2 regions of the Clostridium sp. JNZ X4-2 genome follow, and region 1 is predicted to be linked to the other one. Evidence: predicted binding sites of a transcription regulator. Region 1 holds the regulator's gene; the other holds the start of a gene.
What was found. The regulator Rex, encoded in region 1, represses fermentation and respiration genes when NADH is low (regulators of the CRP and FNR family bind a similar motif). The targets are predictions, from matches to a motif close to ATTGTTAANNNNTTAACAAT.
Positions count from the first base shown of each region.

Region 2: a site for Rex is predicted at 11,061-11,080, ahead of fdhF (formate dehydrogenase subunit alpha). Genes of this name have one in related genera too.

Region 1 covers NZ_CM142685.1:342,224-358,872, reverse strand. The annotation lists gene ACYUJ6_RS01815 (DNA-3-methyladenine glycosylase family protein) at 1-889, opposite strand, end outside; gene ACYUJ6_RS01810 (bifunctional dihydroorotate dehydrogenase B NAD binding subunit/NADPH-dependent glutamate synthase) at 964-3,234, opposite strand; gene ACYUJ6_RS01805 (3-hydroxybutyryl-CoA dehydrogenase) at 3,685-4,533, opposite strand; gene ACYUJ6_RS01800 (electron transfer flavoprotein subunit alpha/FixB family protein) at 4,587-5,588, opposite strand; gene ACYUJ6_RS01795 (electron transfer flavoprotein subunit beta) at 5,605-6,384, opposite strand; gene ACYUJ6_RS01790 (acyl-CoA dehydrogenase) at 6,399-7,538, opposite strand; gene ACYUJ6_RS01785 (short-chain-enoyl-CoA hydratase) at 7,623-8,402, opposite strand; gene ACYUJ6_RS01780 (redox-sensing transcriptional repressor Rex) at 8,621-9,253, opposite strand; gene abc-f (ribosomal protection-like ABC-F family protein) at 9,523-11,436, shown strand; gene ACYUJ6_RS01770 (LytR/AlgR family response regulator transcription factor) at 11,559-12,332, opposite strand; gene ACYUJ6_RS01765 (LytS/YhcK type 5TM receptor domain-containing protein) at 12,325-14,034, opposite strand; gene ACYUJ6_RS01760 (carbon starvation CstA family protein) at 14,334-16,124, shown strand; gene ACYUJ6_RS01755 (carbon starvation CstA family protein) at 16,334-16,649, shown strand, end outside.
Region 2 covers NZ_CM142685.1:1,076,327-1,092,975, forward strand. The annotation lists gene bioA (adenosylmethionine--8-amino-7-oxononanoate transaminase) at 1-386, shown strand, start outside; gene ACYUJ6_RS05110 (phosphatase PAP2 family protein) at 678-1,247, shown strand; gene ACYUJ6_RS05115 (ECF transporter S component) at 1,375-1,860, shown strand; gene ACYUJ6_RS05120 (AIR synthase related protein) at 1,851-2,594, shown strand; gene cls (cardiolipin synthase) at 2,654-4,177, opposite strand; gene ACYUJ6_RS05130 (hypothetical protein) at 4,241-4,636, opposite strand; gene ACYUJ6_RS05135 (ABC transporter ATP-binding protein) at 4,766-6,490, shown strand; gene ACYUJ6_RS05140 (ABC transporter ATP-binding protein) at 6,494-8,341, shown strand; gene ACYUJ6_RS05145 (nitroreductase family protein) at 8,502-9,020, shown strand; gene ACYUJ6_RS05150 (TSUP family transporter) at 9,095-9,850, opposite strand; gene ACYUJ6_RS05155 (NAD(P)-dependent oxidoreductase) at 9,958-10,911, opposite strand; gene fdhF (formate dehydrogenase subunit alpha) at 11,104-13,242, shown strand; gene ACYUJ6_RS05165 (efflux RND transporter periplasmic adaptor subunit) at 13,508-14,440, shown strand; gene ACYUJ6_RS05170 (ABC transporter ATP-binding protein) at 14,505-15,167, shown strand; gene ACYUJ6_RS05175 (ABC transporter permease) at 15,181-16,350, shown strand; gene ACYUJ6_RS05180 (GNAT family N-acetyltransferase) at 16,431-16,649, shown strand, end outside.

The DNA of each region.
Region 1 (16,649 bases):
CCCTTGCGTAATAGAACAAATACTGCTGGGCAAATCCCGATAGCTGACCAAATTTATCTATTCCAAAATCCCTTATCTTTTTCAAAGACACATCTGGTGCTAAATAGAAGTGATTCATGGCTCTCTTCACCCAGACATCTACAGGAAATGCAGAATACTTTTGCATGGAAAAAAGCATAATGCAATCTGCAACTTTAGGTCCTATACCCATAAACTTCTGCAATTCCTTATGGCACACTTCAGCCTCCTGCCTTCCAATCCAATCAATATCATATGATTCATCATAATTTTGTTCACCTGCAGTACCATTACAACAAATTTTCTGTACAGTATCTACAATATATTTATTTCTAAAACCAGTTCCACAGGATGCAAGTTCCTCTAGACTTGCTTCTTTTAAGCTCTCCAGTTTGGGAAAACTATAATATGTTTTTGCCTTATATTCTATAGGTTCTCCCCATTTTTCACTTATATTTTTTATATCCTTTTTTATCATTGGTATTCTATTATTTGCAGATATTATAAAGGAAATAATAAGCTCAAGAGGATCCTGCTTTAAAAGTCTAATTCCTCTTCCAAACCCTACAGCTTTTTTTAAGATTGGATCTTCACCAAGTATATTCTTTATTTCATCATAATCCCTATACAGATCAAAATAATCCGCCCATATTTCTTTAAAATCCTTCTGAGATGTATTATACAATAATACATCATTATTTCTTTTTTCCACTTCAATGACTTTTCCCAAAGCTACCCCTATGTAATTTTCATTTTCTTCTCTCTTCCATCTGAAACACTGCCCGCAATCAAATATATGAGGTAATTCAAAATTTTTTACATCCTTTATTACAACTCCATCTTTAAAATCCTCTATATAATTAAAATCCATATATCTGCTCCTTTATGTTATTCCACAAAATATCTAAAAAAACTGTACTAGGAAATTCCAGTACAGTTTTTTAATTATTTTTTCAAATAGTCATCTATAGCCTTTGCTGCCTTTTTACCTGCTCCCATGGCAAGTATTACAGTTGCAGCTCCAGTTACTGCATCTCCTCCAGCATATATTCCTTCTCTTGTAGTAAGTCCAGTATCCTCTTGTGCCACCAAACATTTGCGCTTGTTCATTTCAAGCCCCTTTGTAGTAGAAGCTATAAGTGGATTTGGTGAAGTTCCAAGGGCCATGATCACTGTATCCACATCCAAGTCAAATTCCGAACCTTCTATTTTAACAGGTCTTCTCCTTCCGGATGCATCCGGTTCACCTAATTTCATCTTTGCACATCGTATTCCCTTAACCCAGCCTTTTTCGTCTCCTAATATTTCTACCGGATTAGTTAAAAGATGAAAATTTATTCCCTCTTCCTTAGCATGATGAACTTCTTCTGCCCTTGCTGGAATTTCCGATTCGGATCTTCTGTATATTATATATACTTCTGCTCCCAGTCTAAGTGCTGTTCTTGCAGAATCCATTGCAACATTTCCTCCGCCTACTACAGCAACCTTCTTGCCAACCTTTATAGGTGTATCATAATCCTTTTTAAATGCCTTCATAAGATTGCTTCTTGTCAAAAACTCATTGGCAGAGAACACTCCATTGAGGTTTTCCCCGGGTATGCCCATAAATCTTGGCAGTCCTGCTCCTGAACCTATAAATACTGCCTGAAAACCTTCCTTTTCCACAAGTTCATCTATAGTAATGGTTCTCCCTACTATTACATCTGTTTCTATTTTAACCCCTAATTTTTTTACATTTTCCACTTCATGTCCTACTACTGTATCTTTAGGAAGTCTGAATTCCGGAATACCATATACCAAAACTCCACCTGCCTTATGTAATGCTTCAAATATGGTAACATCATATCCAAGCTTAGCCAAATCTCCTGCACAAGTAAGTCCTGATGGCCCGCTGCCTATTACAGCCACTTTTTTCCCATTTTTCGGCAAGGTATTGGATAAATCCACATTGTTTTTTCTAGACCAGTCTGCTACAAACCTTTCCAATTTTCCTATGGCAATAGCATCTCCCTTTATTCCAAGCACACATTTTCCCTCACATTGAGTTTCCTGGGGACATACTCTTCCACAGACTGCCGGAAGTGCACTGGACTCAGCTATTATTTTAGCAGCTTCCTCAAAATTCTTATTCTTAACCTGTTCAATAAACTTAGGTATGCTTATAGAAACAGGACATTGAGTTATGCACAATGGTTTTTTACAGTTAAGGCACCTAGATGCTTCCTTTACAGCTTCCTCTTCAGTATATCCAAGACATACTTCTTCAAAATTGGCAGCCCTTACTTTAGGATCCTGCTCCCTTATAGGAACTCTTTTCTTCCTGTCTATTTTCTCTGCATGACATTCACAGCCTTTTCTGTCGAAAGTATCTCCTTCTTCTTTCTTTAATATTTTCTTTCCCTCTTCAGTCTTGTACATAGCCTGTCTTCTCATAGCTTCATCAAAATCTATAAGGTGTCCATCAAACTCTGGCCCGTCCACACAGGCAAATTTTACTTCTCCGCCTATGGTAACCCTGCAGGCCCCGCACATTCCAGTACCATCTACCATTATTGGATTCAAGCTTACTATGGTTTTAATTCCATATTTTTTAGTGAGCTGGGTTATGAACTTCATCATTATCATAGGTCCTATAGCAATTACATAATCATAATCTTTAGTTTTTTTATCAATAAGCTCCTTTAAAAGATCTGTAACAAAGCCTTTGTAACCATAACTTCCATCATCAGTAGCTATATAGAGATTATCACAAATTGGTTTTAGCTCTTCTTCAAAAAGCAGGTAATTTTTTGATTTGCATCCCACTATGACATCTGCATTTATTCCATGCTTGTGAAGCCACTTTACCTGTGGGTACACCGGTGCAGTACCAACGCCTCCTGCTACAAATATTATATTCTTTTTCTTAAGCTGCTCAATATCTTCGTTGACAAACTCAGAATGCTGTCCCAGTGGTCCAACAAAGTCTTCAAAATATTGTCCCACATTGTACTCAGCCATTCTTTTTGTTGAATCTCCCATTGTCTGGAATACTATTGTAACCGTACCTTTTTCTGAATCATAATCACAGATAGTCAAAGGTATTCTTTCACCTTTTTCATCTATTTTTACTATAATAAATTGTCCCGGCAGACAGGATTTTGCAACTCTTGGTGCTTCTATGTCCATTAAAAATATGTTGGGTGCTAATTCCCTTTTCTGTACTATTTTATACATATCATTCCGCCACTTAAAACATTCAAATTCTATAGGTTCCTACAGAATAAATGTCTATTCCCCTTTCATAGTGTCGATTTAGCCAATAAAAGCTACTTTCGTCTGGTCATCCACTCCAAGGGCGTAAATTCGGATACAGTTTACCCTACATGTCGACATACCTGCATATCAGTAAACATGCCTGCATATCTCCGTTTTTTGACGTTACTAACCCCTCTCTTATTTATATTAGACCTATAATAATTCTTTATAATTATATCATATTATTTCAAAAAGTACATAATTAATAACCTGAATATTGTAAATATTTCTATTATCTTAATTGAAAAAGCAAAATAAATTAAAAAGACCATCAAATCAATTTCATAATCACTTATGAAATAATTTAATGATCTTTTAAAGATTCTAGCTTGAACTATCAAGTGACTCTAATAACAAGCTTGAGATAAATTATTTCTTATAGTCATAAAATCCTTTTCCGGTTTTTCTTCCAAGCCATCCGGCTCTTACATATTTTCTAAGTAATGAATGAGCTCTATATTTAGGATCTCCTGTTTCTTTAAACAGTACATCCATAATGGCAAGGCATACATCCAATCCTATAAGATCTCCTAATTCCAAAGGTCCCATAGGATGATTTGCTCCAAGCCTCATGGCTTTATCTATATCTTCTGCAGAAGCTATCCCTTCAGCAAGTATGCAGACTCCTTCATTTACCAGCGGTATCAATATTCTATTTACAACAAATCCTGGAGCTTCTGCTATTTCTACCGGATCTTTTCCTATACTGACAGAGACTTCTTTGATTTTGTCAAAAGTCTCCTGTGATGTAGCCATTCCTTTTGTTATTTCAATTAACTTCATAACAGGTGCCGGATTAAAGAAGTGCATGCCTATAACTTTATCAGGTCTATTTGTGGCAGATGCTATCTCAGTTATAGATAATGAGGAAGTATTAGAAGACAAAATAGTATCTGGTTTACATATTTGATCCAATTCAGCAAAAATCTGCTTCTTTATTTTCATATTCTCAACTGCTGCTTCTACTACCAGATCGCAATCAGCTGCCAATTTAAGGTCAACTGTTCCTTTAATTCTGGCAATTACAGCATCTGCTTCTGCTTCTGTAATTTTACCTTTAGCTATTCTCTTTTGAAATCCTTTTTTTATTCCTGAAAGTCCTCTTTCAACAAATTCATCTTTTATATCCCTCACTATAACCTCTATACCTTTTGATGCAAAAGCTTGAGCTATTCCCGAACCCATTGTCCCAGCACCAAGAACACATACCTTTTTCATTTATATTCCTCCCCTAAGATTTAATAATTCAATATTCTCAACTGTAAAATATATTATTTTATAGCTTTAATTTGAGACACCATCTCAGGTATGATCTTTCTATAATCTCCAACTAAAGCCAGATCTGCCACCTTCATCATAGGTGCACCATCATCTTTATTTATGGCCACAATAAAATCACTGTCCTGCATTCCTGCCAAATGCTGTATAGCTCCAGATATTCCACAGGCTATATATAATTTAGGTCTTACGGTTTTACCTGTTTGTCCTACCTGATATGCCTTGTCAATCCAGCCACTGTCTATTGTTGCACGGGAACCTGCTATTGTTCCGCCCAACAAATCTGCAAGCTCTTTTAGAACTTTAAAACCTTCTTTACTTCCAAGTCCCCTTCCTCCGGATACTATTACATCTGCTTCTCCTATATCCATTACATCCTTAGCAATTTTTATCACTTCATCTACCTTCAGTCTAATATCTGAAGATCTTAAATCAGCTGTGAATTTATTTATATTGGCAGTTCTGTTTTCATCTTTTTTAAGCTTCTCAAAAACTCCTGGTCTTACAGTAGACATTTGAGGCCTGTGTTCAGCACACTCTATAGTAGCCATTAAATTTCCTCCAAATGCCGGCCTTGTCATAAGTAGATTTTTTGACTCTGCATCGATATCAAGCCCTGTACAATCAGCTGTAAGTCCTGTTTTAAGCCTTGCTGCCACTCTTGGTCCCAAATCTCTTCCTATAAATGTTGCTCCTATAAGAAATGCTTCAGGTTTTTTATCATTTATTACATCACAAATTACCTTGGCATAGGCATCTGTGGTATAGTGTTTTAAAAGCGGACTGTCAGCATACACTACTTTATCAGCACCGTAAGCAATTAATTCCTTAGCTATATTATCTATATGACTGCCCAGTAGTACAGCTGTCAATTCCACTCCCAACTTATCTGCTAATTCCCTGCCTTTCCCAAGCAACTCCAGTGCAACTTTTTGCAGGTTTCCGTCCCTTTGTTCTGCAAATACCCATACACCTTTATACTCTGTTATGTTCATTACAAATCCCCCCTAATTAAATTAAATGTTTTTCCTTTAATTTCGAAAGTGCATACGTTACAGCTTCCTTATATGGCTTATTAACTATTTCTCCTTGTCCTTTTGCTTCCTTTGTAGCTGATCTTCTGACTCTCGTTGGAGAACCTGAAAGCCCAAGAAGGGATTTATCTACCTCTATATCATCCGCATGCCATACTTTTACATCCTCTTTGAAAATTTTAAATATATTTTTCATATGCATATATCGGGGCTCATTTAATTCCTTTATGGCTGTGAGAAGTACCGGAGTTTTTACCGTTACTGTTTCATATCCATCCTCCCATGCCTTTTTGATTTTTAACTTGTCGCCTTCAACATCAACTTTTTCTACATAAGTAACTTGTGGTATTTGAAGGAATTCTGCTATTTCAGGCCCTACTTGAGCTGTATCTCCGTCTATTGCCTGCCTGCCTGCAAAAATTATATCATAGTCCAATTTCTTAAGTGCACCTGACAATGCATAGGAAGTAGCACAAGTATCTGCACCTGCAAAAGCTCTATCCGATATGAGTATTGCTTCATCAGCTCCCATAGCCAAGGCTTCTCTCAGTGCTGCTTCTGCCTGTGGAGGTCCCATACTTATTACTGTAACTTTTCCGCCTTCCTTTTCCTTTATAACCAGTGCCTCTTCAAGAGCATTTTTATCATCCGGATTTATTATTGACGGAACACCCTCTCTTATTAATGTTCCAGTTTTAGGATCTATTTTAACTTCATTGGTATCTGGTACCTGTTTTAAACAAACAACTATATTCATTATAAGTGTCCCCCCTATTTAAATATATTTCCTGAAATAACCATCTTTTGAACTTCTGAAGTTCCTTCATATATTTCAGTTATCTTAGCATCTCTCATCATTCTTTCTACGGGATAATCCTTAGTATATCCATATCCGCCAAATAACTGCACTACCTTAGTTGTTACTTCCATGGCTACATTTGCCGCAATTAATTTAGCCCTTGCAGCATCAACTGTATATGGAGCTCCTTTATCTTTATTTAAAGCTGCTTTATACACCAAATATTTTGTAGCTTCTATTTTAGTATCCAAATCCGCTACTGCCCAGCCTAAACCCTGAAATTTAAACAGCTGCCTTCCAAACTGTTTTCTTTCTTTCATATATTCAACGGCCTCATTTAAAGCACCTTCTGCAATACCAAGTGCTTGTGCGGCTATACCAATTCTTCCGCCGTCAAGAGTCTTCATTGCTATTCCGAAACCCTTTCCTTCTTTTCCCACTAAATTTTCCTTTGGAACTATACAATCTTCAAATACCAATTCTGCAGTAGAAGAAGCTCTTATTCCCATTTTATTCTCAATTTTACCTATGGAGAAACCTGGCATTCCCTTTTCCAGAATAAATGCTGATATCCCTCTTGTACCCTTGCTTCTGTCTGTCATGGCAAATACTACAAATATATCCGCAACTCCCCCGTTTGTTATAAATATCTTCTGTCCATTTAAAACATAGTGATCTCCCTGAAGTATAGCCTGACTTTGCTGACCTGAAGCATCAGTACCTGCATTAGGTTCTGTCAATCCAAAAGCGCCTAGTTTTTCTCCCTTTGCCAATGGAATCAAATACTTCCTTTTCTGATCCTCCGTACCAAACTGTTGGATTAATGAAGCACAAAGTGAAGTATGTGCTGATAATATAACTCCAGTAGTGGCACAGGCCTTGGAAAGTTCCTCCACTGCTAATATATAAGACAAGGTATCTCCGCCAGCCCCGCCGTATTCAACTGGAAAAGGTATTCCCATCATGCCATACTTAGCCATCTTATCCACTGTTTCTTGAGGAAATCTTTCGGTTTCATCTATTTCAGCGGCTATTGGACTAACTTCTTTTTCGGTAAATTCTTTTACCATTTGTTTTACAAATTCTTGTTCCCTTGTTAATTCAAAATCCATTTATTTTACCCCCTAAATAGTTTTGAAGCTATAAAATATAGCTTTTGTAAACATTTAAAATAAGATCCCTATAATACAGCCGAGTTATTTATTTTTAAAACACTTTTCCCTCTTTTCTACAAATGCTGTCATTCCCTCTTTTTGATCTTCTGTAGCAAAACATTCTCCAAATACTTCTGATTCATAGGCTATTGCTGTATCCATATCACATTGCATACCTTTATTTATGGCAGCTTTACACATTCTAACAGCTACAGGTGCATTATCAGCTATGCTGTTTGCCAAATTCCTAGCTTCTTCCAGTAATTTTTCCGGTTCAATTACTTTATTTATTAATCCTATTCTAAGAGCTTCTTCAGCTTTTATCATCTTTGCAGTATATATGAGTTCTTTAGCCATGCCAATCCCCACTGTTCTTGCAAGTCTTTGAGTTCCACCAAAACCCGGAGTAATTCCAAGGCCTGCTTCTGGTTGTCCAAATTTAGCTTTGGATGAAGCTATTCTTATATCACAAGCTAATGATAATTCACATCCACCGCCCAGTGCAAAACCATTTACCGCTGCTATAACTGGTTTTTCCAAATTCTCCAGCTTTCTGAAAACTTTATTGCCCAGTATACCAAATTTTCTTCCTTCAACAGAATTAAGATCCTTCATCTCTGTTATATCTGCTCCAGCCACAAAGGATTTCCCTGCTCCCGTAAGTATTACAGCTAATACACTGTCATCCGTCCCAACGTCATCTATGGCATTATCTATTTCTTTTAATGTCTGCGAATTTAAAGCATTAAGTGCCTTAGGTCTATTTATTGTGATTAAAGCCAATTTCCCCTGTTTTTCAAGAATAATATTCCCATATTCCATATTAATCCCCCCAGATTTTAAATATATTTATATTAGAATTAAACAGTTTATTAACAAACTATTGTTAATAATATCACAAGTATATACATAACAATAGGTAAAGTAAAGGAATTACTTTGTCTATTATTATATACCTTAAAATTATACATTTCAATATAAATAAACTTAACTGCCTAATTTAATTATCTAAAATTAAAGCTTTCTATTTTAATTCATTTTTACTCTACATCATTTAAAAGGCAGCTCAATGTCAATAAACTGTCACTTAAATGAACGTTTTCCACTTTCACATCCCCTGGTACAATAAGATCCACCGGAGCAAAATTCCAAATGCCCCTTACTCCGCTTTCCACTAAAATGTCGCAGACTCTTTGAGCATTATTACTTGGTACGCATATTGATGCTATATCTATAACATTTTCTTTTAAATAGTCAGCTAAATAATCTATATCATTTATTTCAATATCTCTAATCCTAATACCTATGAGTTTAGGATTTATATCAAATATAGCTTTTAACTCAAAGCCTAATTTTTCAAATCTGGTATAATTAGCTATGGCCTGACCTATATTTCCTGCTCCTATTATTACCGTCCTATATAATTTTGTAAGCCCAAGTATGTTGCATATCTGACTATACAATTCACTTACATTATATCCATACCCCTGCTGTCCGAAATCTCCAAAACAATTTAAATCCTGCCTAATCTGGGAGGCTGTAAATCCAATTTTTTCACTTAATTCTTTTGAAGATATCCTATCTACGTCATTTCTCATCAAATCGCTTAAATACCTATGGTATTTCGGTAATCTTTTTATAACAGCCATTGATATATTCTTTTTTCTATCCATAAAGCACCTCATATTTATAAAATTTAGTGTATCAACTACTATGTTTATTTATAGCAACTAATCTTATATGATCTAGTTCTATCATTTATACTATTATTTAATTATAACATATGTCAATAGTTTCTTTTTTATTATTTTATTTACTGTCTTCTTATATGCTTATATATTTTTAACAAAATATAATTATAATTTTGTCATAATATAAATAATACTACAAAAAAGTCACCATACATAGTAAAATGTTAATGATTAAGGAAGGTGTTTTACTTATGATAGTTTTAAGTTGCAAAAATATCCATAAAAGCTATGGAATAAAAATTATACTTGAAGATATAACCTTCAATATAAACGAGGGGGAAAGAGTAGGATTGATAGGTCCCAATGGAGCTGGCAAATCTACCTTGTTTGATATTTTAACAAATAAATCAAATTATGATAATGGAGATTTGTATATAGATAAATCTAAGACATTGGGGTATTTAACCCAACATCTCTCTTTAAATTCTTCAAATACAATCTATGATGAAATGTATACTGTATTTCAGGATCTGGTTAATTTGGAAAAGAGGCTAAGCAAACTGGAATCCTTGATGAATGAACCTTATGATCTTCATAATGAAAATTATCACAATAAATTAATTGATGATTATACCACTCTTTCAGAGCTTTATACAAATAGAGGGGGATATACTTACAAAGCAGAAATAAACAAGGTTTTAAAAGGACTGGGTTTTTCTGAAGATGAATACAACAGGCCTATAAATGTAATAAGCGGAGGCAAAAAGACACGTGTGGCCCTTTGCAAACTGCTCTTAACAAGGCCTGATATACTTTTATTAGATGAGCCCACCAATCATTTGGACTTGGATGCCATAGAATGGCTGGAAGACTACTTGAAGGGCTATAAGGGTACTGTTATAATAATATCCCATGACAGATATTTTTTAGATGCCATAACCCATTCCACCATTGAACTCATAAATGGTCATGTAAATCACTATAGCGGCAATTATACCAAATTTTTAGAACTTAAAAAGAAGAATTATGAAATTCAATTAAAAGCATATAACATACAACAGATGGAAATAAAAAAGCAGGAAGAAATTATTCAAAAATACAGATCTTTTAACAGGGAAAAAAGTATAAAAGCAGCGGAAAGCAGAGAAAAGATGTTGAACAAAATAGAAAGAATAGCTCCTCCTGACAAAGATAAGGAAATCAAGAATGTAATATTTGAGGCCCAGTTAAATAGTGGGAATGATGTACTCCATATAGAAGATCTGTGCAAAAGCTTCAATAATGAATTATTGTTTGAAAACTTAAATTTAGAAATAAAAAAGGGTGAAAGGACAGCAATTATTGGTGAAAATGGCTGCGGCAAAACCACACTTTTTAAAATAATTATGGGAAAACTAAAAGAAGACTATGGTATTTGTACATTAGGTAAAAATGTGTCAATAGGCTATTATGATCAGGAACAGTCTGACCTGAATCCTGAAAAAACCATTATAGATGAAGTGTGGGATAAATTTCCTAAATTAACTGCTACAGAAATACGAAATTCATTGGCCAGTTTTCTTTTCACTGGAGATGAAGTGTTTAAAAAAATTTCATCTTTAAGCGGTGGTGAAAAATGCAGAATAAATTTATTAAAACTAATATTATCCAAATCCAACTTTTTACTTTTAGATGAACCTACAAACCATTTGGATATAACTTCCCGGGAAGCTTTAGAAAAAGCCCTGTCAAACTATAACGGTACTTTACTTGTAATTTCTCATGACAGATATTTTTTAAACAAATCTGTAAATAAGATATATGAATTAAGCAAAAATGGCATGAAAGAATACCTGGGTAATTACTCCTATTATGTTGAAAAAAAGACTAATCCATTAAGGTTTGAAATGCAAGAAAAAAATGCCGGAAAAACTAAAACTCAGATACAGCATGAGAAAAAAAAGAAGAGAGACTTGGAAAAAGTCAAGAATGAAGAAAAAGCTAAAACAAAACACATTGAAGAAGAAATATCAAAGTTAGAAGATTCTTTGTTAAGGTTACAGGAAAGTTTATGTCTAGAGGAAGTTTATTCTGATTCTAAAAAAAGCAGTGAAATAAATAAAAAAGTTTTAGATACACAAAATAAAATAGACACTCTATACAGCATGTGGGAAAAGATGCTGTAAATTGTCTTAAGGTTTAAAGTATAAAGCCTATATAGGAAAAATGTCATTTGTTTTTCCTATATAGGCCAATACTATAATAGATCACCCATACAAAATACATTAAATTAAAATAAATATTCAAATCATATCTTAAGCAGTTCCTTTAACTTTCTTACATTATTTCGGCTTATTGGTATTTCGGATTTTTCCTTGTCATCCATAACTAATTTATAAGTTCCATTAAACCAAGAGTACAATTCTTTAATGTTGTCTATATTGACTAAAAAGCTCCTGTGGGATCTAAAAAAGTCTGTTCGTTCTTCTATTTGACCTAGAGTATACCCTACCAAATAACTATTATCTTTAACCTTTACATAAGTTTTATCATCTTTTATATAGCAGTAATAGATATCCTTTACATTTACCAGTATTATCTTTCCCTGCCTTTCACAAGGTATCTTTTTAACCAGTTTTTTTTCTTTATCCATTTTATCTATTATTTCAATTAGAATATCCTTAGGTATCTTTTCATTTCCTTCACTTTTCTCCCTGCATTTACGTATAAGCCTGTTTATGGTAATCTCTATTCTATTCTCATCAAAGGGCTTAAGTAAATAATCCAAAGCATATAATTCAAATGCCTCTACCGCATGTTCCTCATATGCAGTGACAAATATTATATTAATATCCCTGTCAAACTTTCTAATATCTTTTGCCACCTCAATTCCATTTTCCACTGGCATATTTATGTCTAGAAACACAGCATCAGGTTTCTTTGCTTTTACAAGTTTCATACCGCTTTCACCATCATATGCAATTCCCTCCACAGATATATTTTCATATTGTGATATTATATAATTCAGCTCTTCAGCAGCAGGTCTCTCATCTTCCACGATAATACATTTTAATTTATCCATTTATTGACGAAACCTCCCTCATTGATATTAAAAAACTAACTTTGGTACCATTATTTACAGAAGTTTTTATATCCAGCCCATGATCCTCTCCATATAATAATTTCAATCTCTCGTTTACATTTTTCAATCCTATTCCCGGCCATTCAGTCAGAACTTCATTTAATTTCTCTTCATTCATACCCACTCCTGTATCAGTTATGGAAAAATGTATTTGATTATTTTCGAAAAATGCTTTAAGATATACTTTCCCTCCTTCTGGTTTGGGCAATATACCATGCTTTATAGCATTTTCTACAATTGGCTGAAGTACAAATACCGGCACTTTCTTATCCATCATTTCATCCGGTATGTCAATAATTAAATGCAGTCTGTTGCCAAATCTGGCCGTCTCAATAGAAAGATAGGATTGGATAAATTCTATCTCATCTTTCAAATACACAAAATCCTCCTGTCTTTTTAAAGTTTGCCTGAAATAATTAGACAAGTCTATAATAAGTTCCCTGGCTTTTAAAGGATTCGTCCTGCAGAAGGAGGATATGGTATTCAGCGCATTAAATAAAAAGTGAGGTTCTATCTGAGCTCTTAAAGCCCTGAATTCCGCTGTGGATGCCTCTTTTGCCAATTTATTTAACTTATATAATTCTATTTGATTGGATAAGAGATCACTGAGTTCCTTGCCAAACTGTACAAAATAAGGATTGATATTTTTTTTTGATTTCACCCCTAATCCCAGCACTCCTTCAAAACCCGAGTTCTGTATTTTAAAAGGAGCACATACAAAAAACATGGGGTTACCCTTATTTCCCATCTCAATAATTTTATAGCCGGGCTCTTTGCTGTATTTTTCTATTCTTTGTTTTAGTTCATCTTTATGTATGCTAATTCCAGAGTAAGCCAGGAATCCATTTTTATCCCCTATAACTATTCCATCTGCATTAGTCATCTCATATATTATTTCAGAAACATTTTTTGCTGTTTCTTCATCAAGTCCTCTTCTCATGTAATTTACAGTTTTCTTTGCAATATTCAGTGCTCTTTGTGCTTCTATGGCTCCAATTCTATTATATTCCTCCTTGGCACTTTTTATTATATTTATAAAAATCACCGTACCCAGAGAGTTTATTAAAATCATAGGCACTGCTATAATTTCCACTAACTTAAGAGCTGAACTAAATGGTCTCGAAATAATTAAAATTATAATCATCTGACAGCATTCTGCAATTACTGCTCCAAGAAATGCCCTTTTTAAATTAAAACTTTCATCTTTCGAGTATCTTTTTATAAGTCCTCCAATCAGCCCCTCTATCAAAGTAGCAATACCACATGCAAGTGCTGTAAATCCCCCTAAAAAATACCTGTGAGTTCCAGCTATGATTCCAACTATTACTCCAAATACAGGTCCTCCTATATAGCCTCCGACTATAGCCGCTATAGGTCTGGTGTTGGCTATGGCATCATGCAATCCAATATACCCTGCCTGCATAGAACCTATTGGTTTAATATTGCTTATTGCATAAGGCTCTACATTCACTCCGGTATAGTTGCCTATAATACCCAGCAGACTAAAAAATACTATAAGTGCAATTTTATCTATAAACTTTAAATCATCCTTAATTAAATTTTTTAAAACATGAGATTGATTGTATATATATGCGGATAAAGCTATAAGTGCCATGCTCTCAAGCAATTGAATATATATCAAAATTTATCACCCCTAAAAACTATACTACATATATCATTCTATCGAAAAACATCTATAATTTCCATAAAAATTTTAGTATTAAGTAAATCCTATGATTTCTATATATAATTATATAACAAAATCAGACATATGGATAATTAAAATGTCACTGAGACTTGTATTTTGACTTCTTATTGTAGTTTTTTATCATTTCAGAGTATTTAGATAGAAAAATTATTAAATTCATATTATCATTAAGTATGTAAACCATTAAACATTAATTACTGCATTACTTGCTAAATTTTAGAGGAGGTCTTTTTATGAATTCAATAGTACTTGTAATTATAGGTGCTCTTGTACTGGTTTTAGGCTATAGGTTTTATGGCTCCTGGATTGCAGCCAAAGTACTTGTTTTAGATGAAACCAGAGAAGTGCCATCTAAAAAATTTGAAGATGGACATGATTACGTTCCCACTAACAAGTGGATATTACTTGGTCATCACTTTGCTGCAATTGCAGGTGCCGGGCCACTAATCGGACCAGTTTTAGCTGCTCAATTCGGTTATCTTCCTGGTACGCTTTGGATATTAATTGGTGGTGTACTAGCTGGAGGAGTCCATGACATGGTAATCCTATTTGCTTCAGTCAGGCAGGATGGACAATCTATTGCAGAGATTGCCAGAAAAAACCTGGGCGAAAGAATGGGGTATATCACATCGGTTTCAGTAATATTCATATTAATAATAACAATGGCAGGTTTGGGTCTTCCAATTGTTAATTCGCTTTACAATAGTCCCTGGGGAACATTCACAGTTGGTTTTACCATTCCAGTAGCAATTTTCATAGGTATTTATCTTAAATTTATAAGGCCAGGCAAAATAGCTGAAGCCACAATTATTGGTATGGCACTTATACTGCTGGGGGTTATCTTAGGCCCTTATATTCAGCATACTGCTCTGGCTCCCTATTTAACTTTTAATACCAAACAGATGTCACTTATTTTAGCTATATATGGTTTCTGTGCAGCTGTTCTTCCTGTATGGCTTTTACTGCTGCCAAGAGATTATCTGAGCACTTACATGAAGCTGGGCGTTATAGCATTGCTGGTAATAGGCATTATACTGGTTAGGCCAACCCTTCAGATGCCGGCACTTACTAGATTTATAGGAGGCGGAGGACCTATTGTTCCCGGTAAAGTATTCCCATTTGTATTTATAACTATAGCTTGTGGTGCCTTATCCGGTTTTCATTCACTAATTGGTACAGGTACTACACCTAAGCTTATTTCCAATGAAAAGGATATTCTCCCTATAGGATACGGTTCCATGGTTATAGAATCCTTTATAGCGCTGATGGCTTTAATAGCTGCAACCTGCCTTCCAACTGCTGATTACTTTGCAATAAACTCTGCACCAGCTGTATTCGCAAAATTAGGCATGATTCCAAAAGAATTACCTATGCTTTCTCAGATGGTGGGAGAACAACTGGCAGGAAGAACAGGAGGATCCGTATCTCTTGCAGTTGGTATGTCCTATGTATTTTACAAAATTCCTGGTTTTAAAGGATTAATGTCCTACTGGTATCACTTCTGCATAATGTTTGAAGCATTGTTTATTTTAACCACTATAGACTCAGGTACCAGAATAGGCAGATATTTAATTCAGGATTTAGTAGGTAAACTATACAAACCTTTTGCTAAAAAAGATTCCTGGTTCAACATAATATTATTTAGCTTTATCATGTCATTTGCCTGGGGCTACTTGCTGTATACAGGTAATATATCAACCATTTGGCCACTATTTGGTGTAGCCAATCAAAGTTTGGCGGCCATAGCCTTTGCCATAGGTACTTCGGTGCTTATACGGATGGGCAAGAAAAAATATATACCGCTTACAGTATTGCCAATGGCTTTTATAAGTGTGGCAACATTAACAGCATCAGTTGAAAACATAACTGGAAATTATATACCAAATGGTAAGACTTTACTTACAATATTATCTTTTATACTAATAGCTATATTAGTAGTTATACTTTATGAAAGCATTAGACACTGGATTTCAGATTTAAAATCCGGAGACTTTGACAAAGTCAGTGAAAACAAAGTTATCTAACAAAAAGGCTGTCTCAGAATAAATTTTGAGACAGTCTTTTTTAACATTCCGGAATCAGGACCTAAGATTTTCAGATATCGTTTACATCCAAATTTATACCATTTATATTCTATTTTTGTCAATTCATCTTATATTAGCTGAATTAATTGAAAATTCGTGCTATAATATACTTGACAATTTATGTCAATATTTTATAGGGGGGAGTTTACATGAACTCGATAGTACTGGTAATTATAGGTGCTCTTGTACTGGTTTTAGGCTATAGATTTTATGGATCCTTTATAGCCGCCAAGGTTTTGGTTTTAGATGAAACCAGAGAAGTTCCATCTAAAAAGTTTGAAGATGGACATGACTATGTTCCTACAAACAAATGGATATTACTCGGACACCATTTTGCTGCAATAGCAGGTGCAGGTCCATTAATCGGACCAGTTTTAGCCGCCCAGTTCGGGTATCTGCCGGGTACGCTCTGGATTTTAATTGGAGGTGTATTTGCAGGTGCTGTTCACGACATGGTAATCCTAT
Region 2 (16,649 bases), 730 kb from region 1:
ATGCAATGGCCTGTGCTGCAGCCTGCGAAAGTCTCAATATATTTAAAGATGAGAATATAATTGAAAAAAATATTGAAAAATCCAGGCTCATTGGAGAACTGACAGCTAAAAAAGCAAAAAGCCTTGATTGTGTGGGAGATGTCCGCCAGCTTGGAATGATAACAGCCATAGAACTGATTAAAGATAAAAAAAACAAGGAGTGCTTTGACTGGAGAGACAGGGTAGGCTATGGAATATATAAGACAGCTTTAAAAAAGGGACTCCTTCTGAGGCCTATAGGGGATATACTGTATTTTATGCCTCCCTATGTTATAGAAAAAAATGATATGGAATTTATGGTGGACAAATGCTTTGAAAGTATTATTGAATACTTTGGATTACATTGATGAATATCTAATGAAATATTAAGCAAGGGGGCATAATACTGGGGACTTTGTCTCCAGACCCCGGACGTTTATACTATCCCCTAATTATGGATTAGGGGACATTACTCTAATTACATAAAGGTAAAAGTAATGAACTTTCATAAAAAGAACACTTAAGATGTGATATAATTTCTTATGGGAATAAGTTAAAATGGTAAATTAATAGAACAAAATGGAGGGAATTTAATTATGGATGATTTTGAAAATATACCTGACTAGTTATGGGATAAAATACAAAAGGGGTAATAGGATATGATATATTTGATGCATCAATTCGATAATTCCATACTTCAGTTCATACAAAATAACATGTATGGACCTTTTATGGATAAATTTATGATTTTCATTACCCGATTGGGGAACCTGGGAACTATATGGGTTATAATAGCGGTAATTCTCATAATAACTAAAAAGTATAGAAATGCGGGTATTGCAACTTTGTGTGCTGTGATTTTGGGAGCTGTACTGGGCGAAGGCATAATTAAACATCTGGTTCAAAGACCCAGGCCATTTGCAGAATATGGTGCCGCAAATCTTTTGATTTCAAGGCCTCTGTCTTCATCCTTCCCCTCAGGGCATACTACGGCAGCCTTTGCAGCAGCAGGAGTGTTGTCCAGGTATTTTAAAAGATATGCAGCAGGATTTTTTATATTGGCATTTTTGATAGCTTTTTCAAGATTGTATCTGTATGTTCACTATCCTACAGATGTTTTGGCAGGTATGATTTTAGGAATTATCTGCAGTAAAATTGTATTGTGGGGTCTGGCTGCAGGAGGTTTTAGCAGACGATTTCATGGGACAAGTAGTAAAAAGCGACAATGACTGGCTAATTTAAAAACCAGTGCATTTTTAATTCATTTCAATTATAATAAAAGCAGAACAGTCATCAGTATGACTATTGTGTCCAAAAATAATATTTTACAAAAATTGAAAAGGGGATGATAAAATTATGAAAACAAGAAAATTGGTTATAATAGCACTTTTTATAGCCATGAGTTTTATAGGGGCAAATATAAAAATTGCAGGAAGCATAGCCTTTGACTCTATGGCTGGATTTTTAGGTACATTGATACTGGGGCCTTTATATGGAGCACTCATAGGGGCCATTGGACATCTGCTCACAGCAGCTGTAAGCGGGTTCCCCCTTAGTCTGCCCATACATATGATCATTATGGCGGATATGGCACTTACCATGTTTTTATTTGGAATTACATATAAATTTTTTTCAAGGTCAAATGAAATTATATCAATAATTATATCAAGTATAGTTGGAATTTTAATAAACGGTCCATTATCAGTATTTATGCTCATGCCAATAATGGGAAAAGCTGTATTGGCAATGCTTCCGCTTCTGGTACTTGCAGCTGCATTGAATATTTTAATAGCACATGCTGTATATAAGTTTTTACCAAGGAGTATAAAGCTATGGAAGTGAAAAAAATAAGGGATTTAAGTTTAATAACTTTGGATGAAAGCAGAACTATGGTTATAGCTTGTGACAGCTGCGGAGGTGTTGGAAGTAAAAAGGGGGATGCACTTAAGGTACCTCCTTTTTACGTGGGCAGGTTAACGGCCAGAGTGGTATTGTTAGAAGTGATTTGCTCGGGGTCAGAGATCATTACTATTACAAATACCATTTGCAATGAAATGGATAATACAGGTTTAGAGATAATTAGGGGAATAAAAGAGGAGTTGAGAGAGGCAGGTATCAGGGATGTGGTGCTCACAGGCAGTACCGAGGAGAATTTTGAAACCTCTTCTACAGCTCTGGGAGTAACTGCTGTAGGTATAGCAGTTACTAAGAATCTAAAAGTAAACAGCATAAAAGGGGAAGCGGTGATAATAAGTGTAGGCATGCCCAAGGTAGGAGATGAAATAAATCTTGAAGGTGATGAAGAAATAGTGAATTATGAAACAGTATATAAATTGCTGCACAATGATTTTATATATGAAATAGTTCCTGTGGGATCAAGGGGAATAGCCTATGAAGCAGGGCAGCTTGCAGTAAACAATAATTTAAAATTTTATATGGAAGACAGGTGCAGCGTAGATGTTGAAAAGTCAGGGGGACCGGAAACCTCTGTAATTGCAGCAGTGGATTTGGAAGGTATTGGGAGTATACAGACAGATATATCAGGAGTAAATATCATAGGGTATTTAAAACCATAGGAATTTTTAAAATATGCAGATGTTTATGGACAATGGAAAAACCCCATCAGCAGAATTCATTATGCCAAAGGAGCAAACATCCTTAAAATGGATTCCAGAACCTTTTTTAAAAAGCATCTTTTTTCCCAGGCATCTTTTTCTATTTTTCTGCATACACTCATGGTATTTACAAAGTCTTTGTAAATATCATCTATTATGGGAACATCATACATATAGGCTGCACATTCAAAATGCAGGTACAGGCTCCTGTAGTCCATATTTATAGTTCCAACCACGGCACATTCTCCATCGGAAACAAAGGTTTTTCCATGAATAAATCCAGGTGTGTATTCATATATCTTTACCCCTGAATCCAGCAGTCTGTCATAATGGGATCTTGTAAGAACTTGTACTGACTTTTTATCAGGTATAAAGGGAGTTATTATTCTTACATCAACCCCTCTTTGGGCAGCAAGGGAAAGTGCCAGTACCATTTCATACCCTATTATCAAATAGGGAGTTGTAATATAAATGTAATTCTTGGCACTGTTTATAATGCTCAGGTATACATTCTGGGCTATATCGTCATGTTCTTCAGGACTGCTGTTGTACGGAACTACAACACCTGTATATTTTTCAAACTTGGTCTCGAACTGGTATTTTTTAAAAGTTTCTTTTTTCTTTGTTATTGACTGCCACATCCTTAAAAACATGGATGTAAAGCTGTAAACTGCATCTCCTTCCAAATATATTCCCATGTCCTTCCAATAGCCATATTTTCTGTAGGAATTTATATATTCATCACCTATATTCATTCCTCCGGTGAAGGCGACTTTTCCGTCAATTATTGTCATTTTTCTGTGATCCCTGTAATTCAGCATCACATTCAATAATATTTTTATAGGATTGAAAATTTTAAACTTTATATTGTTTTCTCTCAGGGACTTTTCAAAATCTTTTGGAAGGACAAATATCGAACCTATATAATCTACTAAAATTCTCACCTCAACTCCACTGCCTGCCTTCTCTTTTAATATTTCGAAGATTTCATTCCACATCTTGCCTTTTGAAATTATAAAGTATTCCAGGAATATGAACTTATCTGCTTTTTTTAATTCCTCCAAATATTTTTTGTACATACTTTCTCCAGAAGAAAAATAAACCACTTTTGTATTGAAATAAGCACCATATCCGCTTATATTTTTAATAAGCCTTGTTTCATTATATCGGGTTTTATTTTCTTTTTTTAACAGTGACAACATGGATTGATTTTCTTCAGGAAATATTTTTTCACCCAGTTCTATTTTATTTATTTTATTAAAATTACGCTTTATTCCAACCCTGGACAAGATATAAATGATAACCCCTACTATTGGAATCAGTAGTATTAATGCTATCCAGCTGATTTTATAAGATGTGTTTTTGTCCTTATAGTTCAGGTGGATTACAGAAATAGCACTTACAATTTCAAAAAATACGAAATAGTATATAAAAAATATATTGAATATGTTGTATACAAGTGCTATAGCTATAAATTGAAATATCAGCCAGAACATAAACACTATGAATTTTAAAATTGAAACAAATATTTTTCTTTCACCCAATTGTAGCACCTGCTCTTATATTTTTAGTCTACAAATCAGTCAATGATTTGAATTTTAGAAATTTTATGATTTTCCCCTGAAAATAGTTCCACAGTTTTTACAGGTTATGGTTATTTTACCCTTGTGTTTTGGTACTCTCATTTTCTGGGAGCAATTTGGGCATTTGAATATTTTGTAATATCTGTGGTTGTCAATTGAACTTTTATATCCTTTAAACCATCTGGACAGGGGAGAAATAAAATTGTCGTAGGCTTCCAGTTCCTTGTGCCTCCTGTATTTGTTTCTTGAAAGGCATCTCCAGGTAGAATATACTATGCATACTAAGCCAAAGGTGGCACTGTGCCTAAATAAAGAGAATATAAATCCCGCTATATAAAGATGTGTTGAAAGTTTATCAATGCCATAGCTGTTTCTAAAATAGTAGGAAATCTTATCTAAGTATTTATTCAAATTTATCACTCCTGTAAATTAAGCTTTATATTGCTATTATACCAGTATTATATGATATAGTAATATTATATAACATAATTTAGGTTTGATTTATAATAATTTTAAATATATTTGTAATGAAATAAATTTTAGGGGTGCATGTGTTTGGAATATATGAAAAAATATGTGGATAAGTATTGGAAGGGGTTTTTCCTTGCAATAGCATGTCTTACAGTGGAAGCACTGTGTGACTTGATGCAGCCTGCCATAATGTCAAAGATAGTGGATATAGGTGTTGCAGATAAAAATATGGATTATATAATAAAAAAAGGTTTGCTGATGCTGGGAATTACCGCTATAGGGGCTTTTGGTGCCTCGGGCCGGAATATATTATCCGGAACTGTATCACAAAACTTTAGTGCAGAACTGAGGGAGGATCTGTTTAAGAAGGTTCAGAGTTTTTCCTTTGAAAGTATTGATAAATTTGAAAGAAGTTCTCTTATAACCAGACTTACAAATGATGTAACCCAAATTCAGAACTTTGTAAATAGCCTTATGAGAATAGCTGTAAAGGCACCTATAATATGTGTTGGAAGTATTATTATGGCCTCCAGGCTGAATTTGCGGCTCTCATCAATAATTTTTGTTGTAATATCAATCGTGGTTATAATTATATTTTTAAATATGAGTATTGGATATCCGTATTTTATAAAGGTGCAGAAGGCTCTGGACAGGATGAATTCCGTAATGAGGGAATTCTTGTCTGGAGTAAGGGTTGTAAAAGCATTTAACAGATCCGATTATGAGAGTAAAAGGTTTAAGGCCTCCAATGAAGAACTGGGTGTATTATCTGCCAGGGCAATGCAGGTGATGGCCATATTTTCTCCAGGTATAAACCTGGCTGTAAATGCGGGAATAGTATCTGTGCTTTGGATTGGAGGCTTGTATGTCAATGGAGGAGATATGAAAGTGGGACAGATAATTGCATTTACAAATTACATGACCCAGATATTGTATTCAATTATGATTATATCTGCAGTTTTTAATACATTTGTAAGATCCAGGGCTTCAGCAAATAGAATTTCTGAAATATTTAAAGAAAAAGACAGCAGCGATTCGGAGAGAGGTGTTGGGGAATTTAAGGGGAGAGGAAAAATAGAATTTGAAAATGTAAGTTTTTCTTATGCAAATGGTCATAAAGTTATTGAAGATATAAGTTTTACCTGTATGCCTGGAGAAACATTGGGAATTATAGGGGCTACAGGCTCAGGGAAAAGCACTCTGGTAAATTTAATTCCCAGGTTTTATAATGTTGCTTCTGGAATTATAAAAATTGACGGAGTGAATATAAAGGATATGGATGAAAAGGCATTAAGGGATAGGATAGCCCTGGTGCCTCAGGAAACAATACTGTTTACAGGAAGTGTACTGGAGAATATAAGATGGGGAAAAGAGGGCGCTTCTCTGGAAGAGGTCAAAGAAGCTGCTGAAATTGCAGAGGTAGATGAATTTATTTCAAAGTTTCCTGAAAAGTATGATACAAGACTTGGTCAGGGCGGAGTAAATTTTTCAGGAGGTCAGAAACAAAGGGTTTCTATAGCAAGGGCACTTGTTAAAAAACCTGCCCTGTTGATACTGGATGACTGCACCAGTGCCGTAGATGCAGCTACGGAAACTAGAATTAGAAAAAAGCTGAAAAAGTATTCAAATTATCTTACCTGCATAATAATTGCCCAAAAAATATCGTCTGTAATATCTGCAGATAAGATAATTGTTCTCAATGATGGGAAACTGGCAGGCATGGGAGGACATGAGGAGCTTATAAAAAGCTGCCAGGTATATAAAGACATCTTTTTATCCCAGGTTGGAAAGGGGAAAGTATGATATATGGAACAAAGATTTAAAAATAATAGGAGCAGTATAAAGATGCCATTGGGACCAAGAAGGGGTTTAAGAGGCAGGAGAGGTATCAGGCCGGTGGAAAAACCAAGAAATTTTAAGAAAACACTGTTTAGACTGTGGAAATATTTTGGGAGTGAAAGAAAACTTTTAATTATAATTTTTATATTTGTAATACTGGATTCCATAGTGTCGCTTTTAGGACCTTATTTTATAGGAAAATCTATTGATGCCATGTCCAAATTAAAGGGAGGAGTAGACTTTAACCTGCTGTTTACAATGGTAGCACTGCTCTTATTTACATATATACTAGATGGTATACTGACTTTTTTTCAAGGCTGGCTTATGGCAGGAACAGCCCAGAAAATAATTATAGGACTTAGAAAAAATTTATTTGACAAACTTCAGGAACTCCCCATATCTTTTTTTGATAAAAACACCCATGGAGAGATAATGAGCAGGCTTACCAATGATATAGAAAATATAAGTTCTACCATATCACAATCCACTACCCAGCTTATGTCGGCATTAGTTACAGTATTGGGATCTTTTGTGATGATGCTTGTTTTAAGCCCAATTTTAACTTTTGTAAGCCTTATTACAGTTCCCCTGGTATTCCTGCTTACCAAAAGCATAACAAAAAATACAAGTGCATTATTTAAAAATCAGCAAATAGAACTTGGAAAATTAAATGGGCATATAGAAGAAACTATATCCGGGCTTCAAGTAGTGAAGGCCTTTAATCATGAACAAAAAATCATAGAAGAGTTTAGCGGAATAAATCATAAACTATGCAGGGTGGGATTAAAGGCTCAAATTTTATCCGGGTTTTTAATGCCCCTTATGAATGTCATAAATAATATAGGTTTTGCTGCAGTAGCTGGAGTAGGCGGAATTTTAGCCCTGAAGAATATCATAACCGTGGGAATCATAGCTAGTTTTTTAAGCTATTCAAGGCAGTTTACAAGGCCTCTGAACAGTATAGCCAGTATATTTAATACTCTTCAGTCTGCAGTTGCAGGTGCAGAAAGGGTATTTGACATATTGGATGAAAAAGAGGAGTTAGAAGATACAGACCGGGCGAAAATACTTGAAAATGCCAGGGGTCATATTGTCTTTGAAAATGTGTGTTTTGGATATAGAGAGGATGTTGAAATATTAAAAAATATAAGTTTTGAAATAAAGCCAGGTACCAGTGTGGCTTTGGTGGGGCCTACGGGAGCAGGTAAAACCACTATTGTAAATCTTCTCAACAGGTTTTATGATGTGTCCAGCGGAGAGATTTCCATCGATGGCGTGGATATCAGGGATTACACCAGAGACAGCCTTAGAAAATGCTTTGGAATAGTTCTGCAGGATACCTACCTTTTTACAGGAACCATATTTGAAAATATTAGATATGGAAAACTGGATGCAGATTATTTTCAGGTAAAAGAGGCGGCGGAATCAGTAGGTGCGGATCAGTTTATTGAAAAACTTCCTGGAGGATATGATACTGTGGTCCAGGAGGGAGGAAGCAATTTAAGTCAGGGTGAAAGGCAGATTATATCCATAGCACGGGCTGTACTTTCAAATCCCTCCATACTTATTCTGGATGAAGCTACAAGTAATATAGATACAAGGACAGAGCTCAAAATACAGGAGACCATGTTGAAGCTTATGGAAAACAGGACTAGTTTTATTATTGCACACAGGCTTAATACCATTAAATATTCAGATGTTATAATGGTGATAGATGATGGCAGAATAGCGGAAATGGGAAATCATAGGGAATTGATGGATAAAAAAGGTGTGTATTACAATATGTATTACAATCAACTGGTTAAGTTAAACTAATAACAGTTCGGGCAGCACCCTGGAGCTGTCTTATATTTCAAGGGTAGATTTCAGTAATGTTCAGCAACTTTTTTGTTATTTTCAACCAGTGGTAATATTTTAAAATACATAATTTAGGAATATAATATATATATACTATATTATACAAGGAGTGATTTAAATGGATTTTTTACAGCTTAGCAAAAAACGTTATTCTGTTCGTAAATATGAGAATAGGAAAGTAGAAGATGAAAAATTGTCCCGAATACTGGAAGCAGCCAGAGTAGCACCTACAGCTGGAAATATCCAGCCTCAAAGACTTATTGTAGTTAAAACGGAAAGGAATCTTGAAAAACTTAAAAAGGGGGCAAATGTTTATGGAGCCCCATTGGCTATAATTATATGTGTGGATCGTAATCAGTCATGGAAAAGGCCTTTTGACAGTAAAGATATTGGAGATATAGATGCCGGAATAGTAGGTACTCATATGGTACTTCAGGCAGAGGAACTGGGGCTGGGCACTATCTGGGTAGGTTATCTGGATCCCAGGGCAATTAAAGATGAATTCAACATACCGGATAATGTGGAGCCGGTCAGCATCATAGGTGTGGGATATGCAAAAGGGCAGCCTGCGTCACCGGACAGGCACAGTACTGAACGCAGGCCTCTGGAAAAATGGGTATATAATGAGAGCTTCTGATTATGAGCTGAATGTTTTGATTTAATAAAAAACCCTGTGAAGGGGTTTTTTATCTATACACAGTTCATATCAAACTATTTTACAATTCCATAAAATATTTTTACAGCCAGACATAAAGATATGGTTATAAATATTGGTCTTATAAGTTTGGCGCCTTTTAAAAGAGCTGTCTTTGCACCTAATCTAGAACCTATAACCATGGAAATGGCTGCAGGTATTCCAAGTCTATAGTCAATTTGTCCACTAATTAAAAACACCGCTAAAGAGGATATATTGCTTGTAAAGTTTAAAACTTTGGCATTTCCACTGGCACGCACAAAATCAAAATTAAAAATATATATAAGTCCGAATATTAAAAAGGAACCTGTGCCCGGGCCGAAGAAGCCGTCATAAAAACCTAGGCTGAAAGCCAATAAAATACCGAGAAATACAGATTTTTTCTTTAACCCCGTAAATTTATCTTCCATTCCCGCATTTTTGGAAAATATACTATAGGCGCTTACTATAAGCAGCAGTATTAAAACTATGGTGTTTAGATATTTAGCATCAATATTTAACATAGTATGGGCGCCTATTATAGAACCCACCAAGGTAAAGGGAGCTAGAAATCTTAGTATTTTAAAATCCACCTTGCCGGATTGTGCAAACTTCATTGAACTGGTAAAAGAGGCACAGGTTGATGAAAACTTATTTGTGCCCAGTGCCATATGAGGTGAAATGCCTGTCATCAAAAATGCCGGAAGGCTTATTATACCTCCTCCGCCGGCTATGGAATCCACAAATGCAGCAAAGAATGCTGCAATGCACAATAATGTGATTTTTATTACCATCATAACACCACCCATAAAGAATATAAATTATCAATTATAAACACTTTTAAATTATAGGACTCTATACTTTGAAAAGCAACTTAAAAAAATAAAAAGGTGAACAGCTATTAACTGTTCACTGAATTAATGGGATTTTTATTTATAAAAGCTTTAATATTACTGCCTAAAAGTTCTACAAGTCTCTGTCTTGTTTCAATACATTTACAGCCTATGTGTGGGGTCAGGATAACATTTCTCATTGAAAAGAGAGGGTTATTTAAATCAAATGGTTCATGTTCCTGAACGTCAAGAGCTGCACCGGCAATTGTTTTATTATGCAGTGCTTCTATCAGATCTTTTTCCTTTATTATAGAACCCCTTGCGGTGTTTATAATAAAGGAAGAAGGTTTCATAAGCTTTAATTTATCCCTATCTATGAGGTATCTTGTATTTTCTGTAAGAGGACAATGGATTGTTACAAAGTCACTGGCAGCCAGCAGTTCTTCCAGAGTAACAAATTTTACATCTTCAATTGGTTTTAAGCTCCTGTTGTATACTAAAACTTTCATACCAAGATTTAAAGCTGTTTTTATCACCCGCTGACCTATGGCACCGGCGCCAATTACTCCAAGGATTTTGCCTTTTATTTCAGAATGAGATACCTGGAGATCTTTGGTGAAGTTATCAAAATCCTTTTCATTTAACATGACTTGCTGCAGAATAAGAGAGGAACATAAATTCAATATGAAAGTTATGGCAAGCTGGGCTACGGCATCTGTACTGTAACCGGGTACATTGCAGACCATAATGTTTTTTTCACCGGCAGTTTTCGTATCTATGTTGTTATAACCTGTACCGGCTTCACAGATGAGTTCTACAGAAGCCGGGAACCTGGATATTAAGTTTCCCCTTAAAGGAAGCTCTTTAGTTACAACAATATTCTGGTTTTCAACTCTTTTAAGAATTTCATCTTCAGTACTGCTGTTATATAATGTAACTTTAGTAAATTCACTTAACTTTGAAAAGTCAATTTTATTATCAAAGTTTATTTTTTCAGAGTTTAAAAATACTGTGTTTTTCATGCTTATCCTCCATGTTATAAGATATTTTAAATTCAGTATAACTTTTGTAAAAATCCGTGTCAAATTAATAATAGGCCATAATTGTATTTGATAATAAAATAGGAACTATTAATAATTGAAATAATGCACCACTTAGTGATACTATTATAATAGATATTTATATAAAAATATAATTAAAATGGGGTAATTATCATGGAAAATAAAATTTTAACTGTTTGTCCTTACTGTGGTGCTGGATGCAGACTGTATTTGGTTGTTGAAGATGGCAGGATTAAAAGGGCGGAACCCGCATTGGGGAGAACTAATGAAGGGAGCTTGTGCCTTAAAGGCTATTATGGATGGGATTTTTTAAATGATCCCAAAATATTGACTTCACGAATTAAAAAACCTATGATAAGGAAAAATGGGGATTTAGCAGAAGTCAGCTGGGAAGAAGCTATAAAATATACATCTGAAAAACTTATGGAGATAAAAAATAAGTATGGTGCTGATTCTATAATGGGTACAGGCTGTTCCAGAGGTCCGGGCAATGAAGCAAATTATATTATGCAGAAATTTATGAGAGCCGTTATAGGAACAAATAATGTGGATAATTGTGCTAGAGTCTGTCATGCGCCATCTGTAGCAGGGCTTGCCAGCGTACTTGGCAATGGGGCCATGTCCAATAGTATTCCTGAAATTGACAATGCAGATTTGCTTTTTATTTTTGGTTATAATCCGGCGGAGTCCCATCCCATAGTTGCAAGAAGAGTAGTAAAGGCAAGGGAAAAAGGTGCAAAGATAGTTGTTGTTGATCCCAGGATAACGGAAAGTGTAAGAATTTCAGATCTATGGCTTCCGCTAAAGGGCGGTACCAATATGGCTCTTGTAAACGGTTTTGCAAATGTTCTTATAAATGAGGGCTTGTATAATAAAGAGTATGTTGAAAAATATACGGAGGGTTTTGAAGAATACAATAAAGTATTAAAAAAATACACACCTGAATATGTGGAGAAAATATCAAGAATCCCGGCAGAAAAGATAAAAAAGGCCATGAAAATGTATGCTGCCGCTAAAAATCCTATGATACTTTATGGTATGGGGGTATGTCAGTTTGGTCAAGCTGTGGATGTGGTGAAGGGATTGGCTTCGCTTGCTCTGCTAACAGGAAATTATGGAAGACCAAGTGTGGGAATAGGACCTGTAAGAGGTCAAAATAATGTACAGGGTGCCTGTGACATGGGTGCACTTCCCAATGTTTTTCCTGGATATCAAAGTGTAACGGATGAAAATGTGAGGAAGAAATTTGAGAAGGCCTGGGGAGTTGAAAAGCTTCCGGATAAAATAGGATACCATATAACTGAGGTACCTCAATTGGTACTTAAAGATCATAAACTAAAAGCATACTATATAATGGGAGAGGATTCTATTCAAAGCGATCCAAATTCCAATGATCTTAAAAAAGCCTTAGATGAACTGGAATTCTTAGTAGTTCAGGATATATTTATGAATAAAACGACTTTGCATGCAGATGTAATATTACCTGCGACTTCCTGGGGTGAGCATGAAGGTGTATACAGCTGTGCGGACAGGGGGTTTCAGAAATTTAACAGGGCAGTTGAACCAAGTGGCGATGTTAAGCCGGATTGGCAGATAATTTGTGAGATATCTTCAGCCATGGGATATGAAATGCACTACAACAATACAAAGGAAATATGGGATGAGATGAGAAGCCTTTGTCCTAAATTTGCCGGTGCAACTTATAAAAAGGTAGAAAGCCTGGATGGGGTGCTGTGGCCTTGCCCTTCGGAGGATCATCCTGGTACTCCTTATCTATATGAAAATAATGAATTCAGCACTCCAAGTAAAAAAGGCATTTTATTTGCCTCTGAATGGAGGCCTACCCAGGAATCACCGGACAGTGAATACCCGCTCAGCCTATGTACGGTAAGGGAGATCGGTCATTATTCAGTGAGAACCATGACAGGAAACTGCCGTGCACTTCAGCAGCTTGAAGATGAGCCCGGAAAAATACAGATGAGTCCTGAAGATGCAGAAAGCTTGAATATAAAAGATGGACAGCTGGTAAGGGCATCTTCAAGGAGAGGCTCTGTAATTACCAGGGCATATGTTACAGACAGGGTAATGAAGGGAGCAACCTACATGACTTATCAGTGGTGGATAGGTGCATGCAATGAACTTACTGTAGATAATCTGGATCCTATATCAAAAACTCCTGAATACAAATACTGTGCAATAAAGGTGGAATCCATAGAAAATCAGGATAAAGCAGAAGAACAATTAAGAGAAACATATAAAAATCTCCGAAAAAAAATGGGAGCTTTAAATTAATGAGGCATTGAAAAATTAATATGACTTTTGGGGTGGAGAGTCTTTTTAGGGCTTTCCACTCCTGTTTTGGTTAAAAAGGAAATATATTATGGAAAAACACTGTTGGATATTTTATTGATTCTTATATTTACAAATTAAAAGTTAAAAAATATTCATAAATTTGACTTAAAATGTTAATTTGTTTGTAACAGTATTGTGTCATAGTTGTTTTAAATTATGTTGTATAATTGGTTATATATTAAAATTATAGAAAGGACAGATAATTATGAAAAAAATAACTATTGGTGTAGTAGTGGTGGCTATAATCGGAATTTTAGGTATAGTAACTTATAAAAACATTACAGCCAGAGCGGCATCAAAAAGCAAGTCATCACAGTTTTCCAGGTCAAAAGCTTCTATTACAGACATTAAGAGTACTGTTTCAGGATCAGGCAGTGTCTTATCAGCGGAAAGTGATGTTATTAAATCACAGTACAGGGATACTGTAGCTTCTGTGCTTGTCAGCAAGGATCAAGCGGTAAATGCAGGAGATGAACTTGTTACCTTCCAAAATGGAAGTGCTCCTATAACAGCTCCTTATGATGGAATTATCAGTGATGTGTATATAAGTCCAGGAGATAGTATAAATGCAGATCAGCAGCTTTTAAACATGTTTGACAACAAAAATTTCTATACTGTTGTATCTGTAGATGAAACGGATTTACCAAATTTGAAAGTTGGACAGAAAGCGGATATAAAAGTCAATGCATTTCCAGATGTAAAATTCACAGGTACTGTAAAAGATATAAGTCAGCAGGGGGAGTATACAAACGGAGTTTCCAACTTTAATGTAACCATATCTTTTGATGAAATACATGACATAAAAGTGGGAATGTCCACTGAAGCTTCAATAGCAACTGCTTCTAAAGAAAATGTACTGGCAGTACCAATAGAAGCCATAAAAGATTCCGGTGATAAAAAATATGTTATAACAAGTGACGGAAAAGGAAAAACAAAGCTTAAAGAGGTTAAAACAGGTATTAGCAATGGAACAATGGTGGAAATAGTCAGCGGACTTACAGAAGGAGAGCAGGTGCAATTGCCCCAGACTCAAAGTACTGCTCAAAATTCTTCCAATACAAATGGAAGAAATGGATTCCGTATGATGGGAAACACCGGGTCAGGTAAACAGGCCCAGGGAGGAAGACAGTCAAGGTGAGCTTTTATTTAATTCACAATTCACAATTTACAGTTTACAGTTTACAGCGGAGAGGAGAAGTACTATGATAAATATTTGTAATTTGTGCAAATCTTATACTATGGGAGGTACTACCATAAAAGCTCTTGACAATATTAATCTGGATATAGATGAAGGGGAATTTGTGTCAATTGTAGGTCCCTCAGGTTCAGGAAAATCAACTCTTATGAATATACTGGGCTGTCTGGATGTGTGTGATTCCGGAAAGTACATATTTGATGATACGGATATAAGTAAATTGAAGGAATCCGGGCTTACGGAAATCAGAAATAAGGAAATAGGGTTTATATTTCAAAGTTTTAATTTACTTTCAAAATTAAATGCAGTGGAAAATGTGGAGGTTCCCCTCTTATATAGGGGAATGCCTGAGAAAAGAGCCAGAGAACTTTCACTTGAATGCCTAAATAGGGTAGGACTGGAAAATAGGGAATATCACAGGCCAAATCAGCTTTCAGGAGGACAGCAGCAGAGGGTTGCCATTGCCAGGGCGTTAGTGGGAAATCCCAGGGTTATACTGGCAGATGAGCCTACCGGTGCACTTGATAGCAAGACAAGCAGTGAGATTATGCAGATGATAGCGGAAATGAATGATAGCGGACAAACAATTATACTGATAACCCATGATTTGAAAGTTGCGAAGCGGGCTAAGAGAATTATTACCATGGAAGACGGAAAGTTGTATTTTTAAGGAGGGAGATTGAATGAAATTTTTTCAGACAGTGAAGTTGGCTGTAAAAAATATAAAAAGTAATAAATTAAGATCCATTCTCACTATGATAGGAATTATTATAGGAATTTCTTCAGTAATAATACTTGTGGGAATGGGCAGTGGTTCTACAGAGCAAATAACTTCCCAGGTTCAATCTCTTGGAACCAATCTTATTATGGCAAATACTTCTGCAAACGGAAATAAACAGTTCACACTGGATAATGTAAAAAGTATTGAAAAGATTCAAGGGGTAGATAAGGCTGCACCTGTTATTTCCACAAATGCTTCCGTTAAAGTAAACAAACAATCGGAAAATACAGCTGTAACAGGTACTACCTCCAATTTTCTTGATGTGAGAAATATGGATATTTCAGAAGGCAGGTTTATAGCAGATCTGGATGTGGATTACAGGAATAAAGTTGCAGTTTTAGGATCTGATATAGCACAGCAGTTGTATGGGTTTACGGATCCTGTGAAAAAGGATATAGATATAGATGGAAGCACATATAAAGTGGTGGGAGTATTAAAAACTCAGGGAAATTCTATGGGAAACAATACAGATGACATGGTAATTGTTCCAGTTACAGCATCTATAGAACTTGCAGGAACTAGAAATGTTCAGAGCGTCTACATTAAATCTTCAGGAGATGAAAATGTGGATCTTGTAACCAATGAGGTAAATCAATATTTATTAAACTATTTTAAATCCAATACCACCAGTTCAGACAGGGTAACAAGTCAAAAACAACTGCTGGATACTATGAACTCCATAACCCGCACCATGACTTATCTATTAGGGGGCATAGCAGCTATATCCCTGATTGTAGGGGGAATAGGAGTGATGAATGTTATGCTGGTGTCTGTATCGGAACGTACAAAGGAAATAGGTATCAGAAAGGCTCTTGGGGGATCCAGAAAAGATATATTGATTCAATTTTTAATTGAATCACTGGTATTGAGTTCATTGGGAGGTGTAGCAGGCGTATTATTCGGACTTTGTATAGGAAAAATCATTTCAATATCTGGAATGTCGGTAGTTTTTTCACTGCCTGTGATTGCAGTGTCCTTTTCTTTTTCACTGGTAGTGGGAATTGTATTTGGAATATTTCCAGCTTATAAAGCTTCAAACTTAAAACCAATAGATGCCCTGAGATTTGAATAAATTGAGAAAGGTATATATACTTATAGTATTAATGTGTAATATAATTAGTTATTGTATGTTAATCTATAGGAGGTGCTCAAATGATAAGAAAAGGAAAATTAAGCGATCTGGATACAATTGTAGAGTATAATTACAATTTGGCTGAAGAAACGGAAAATTTGGAACTTGATAAAAACATATTAAAAGAGGGTGTGAAAAAGGCTTTACTGGATGATAAAAATGGAGTCTATTTTGTATATGAAAAAGATGGCATGGTAGTTGGACAGATGATGCTTACTAAAGAATGGAGCGACTGGAGA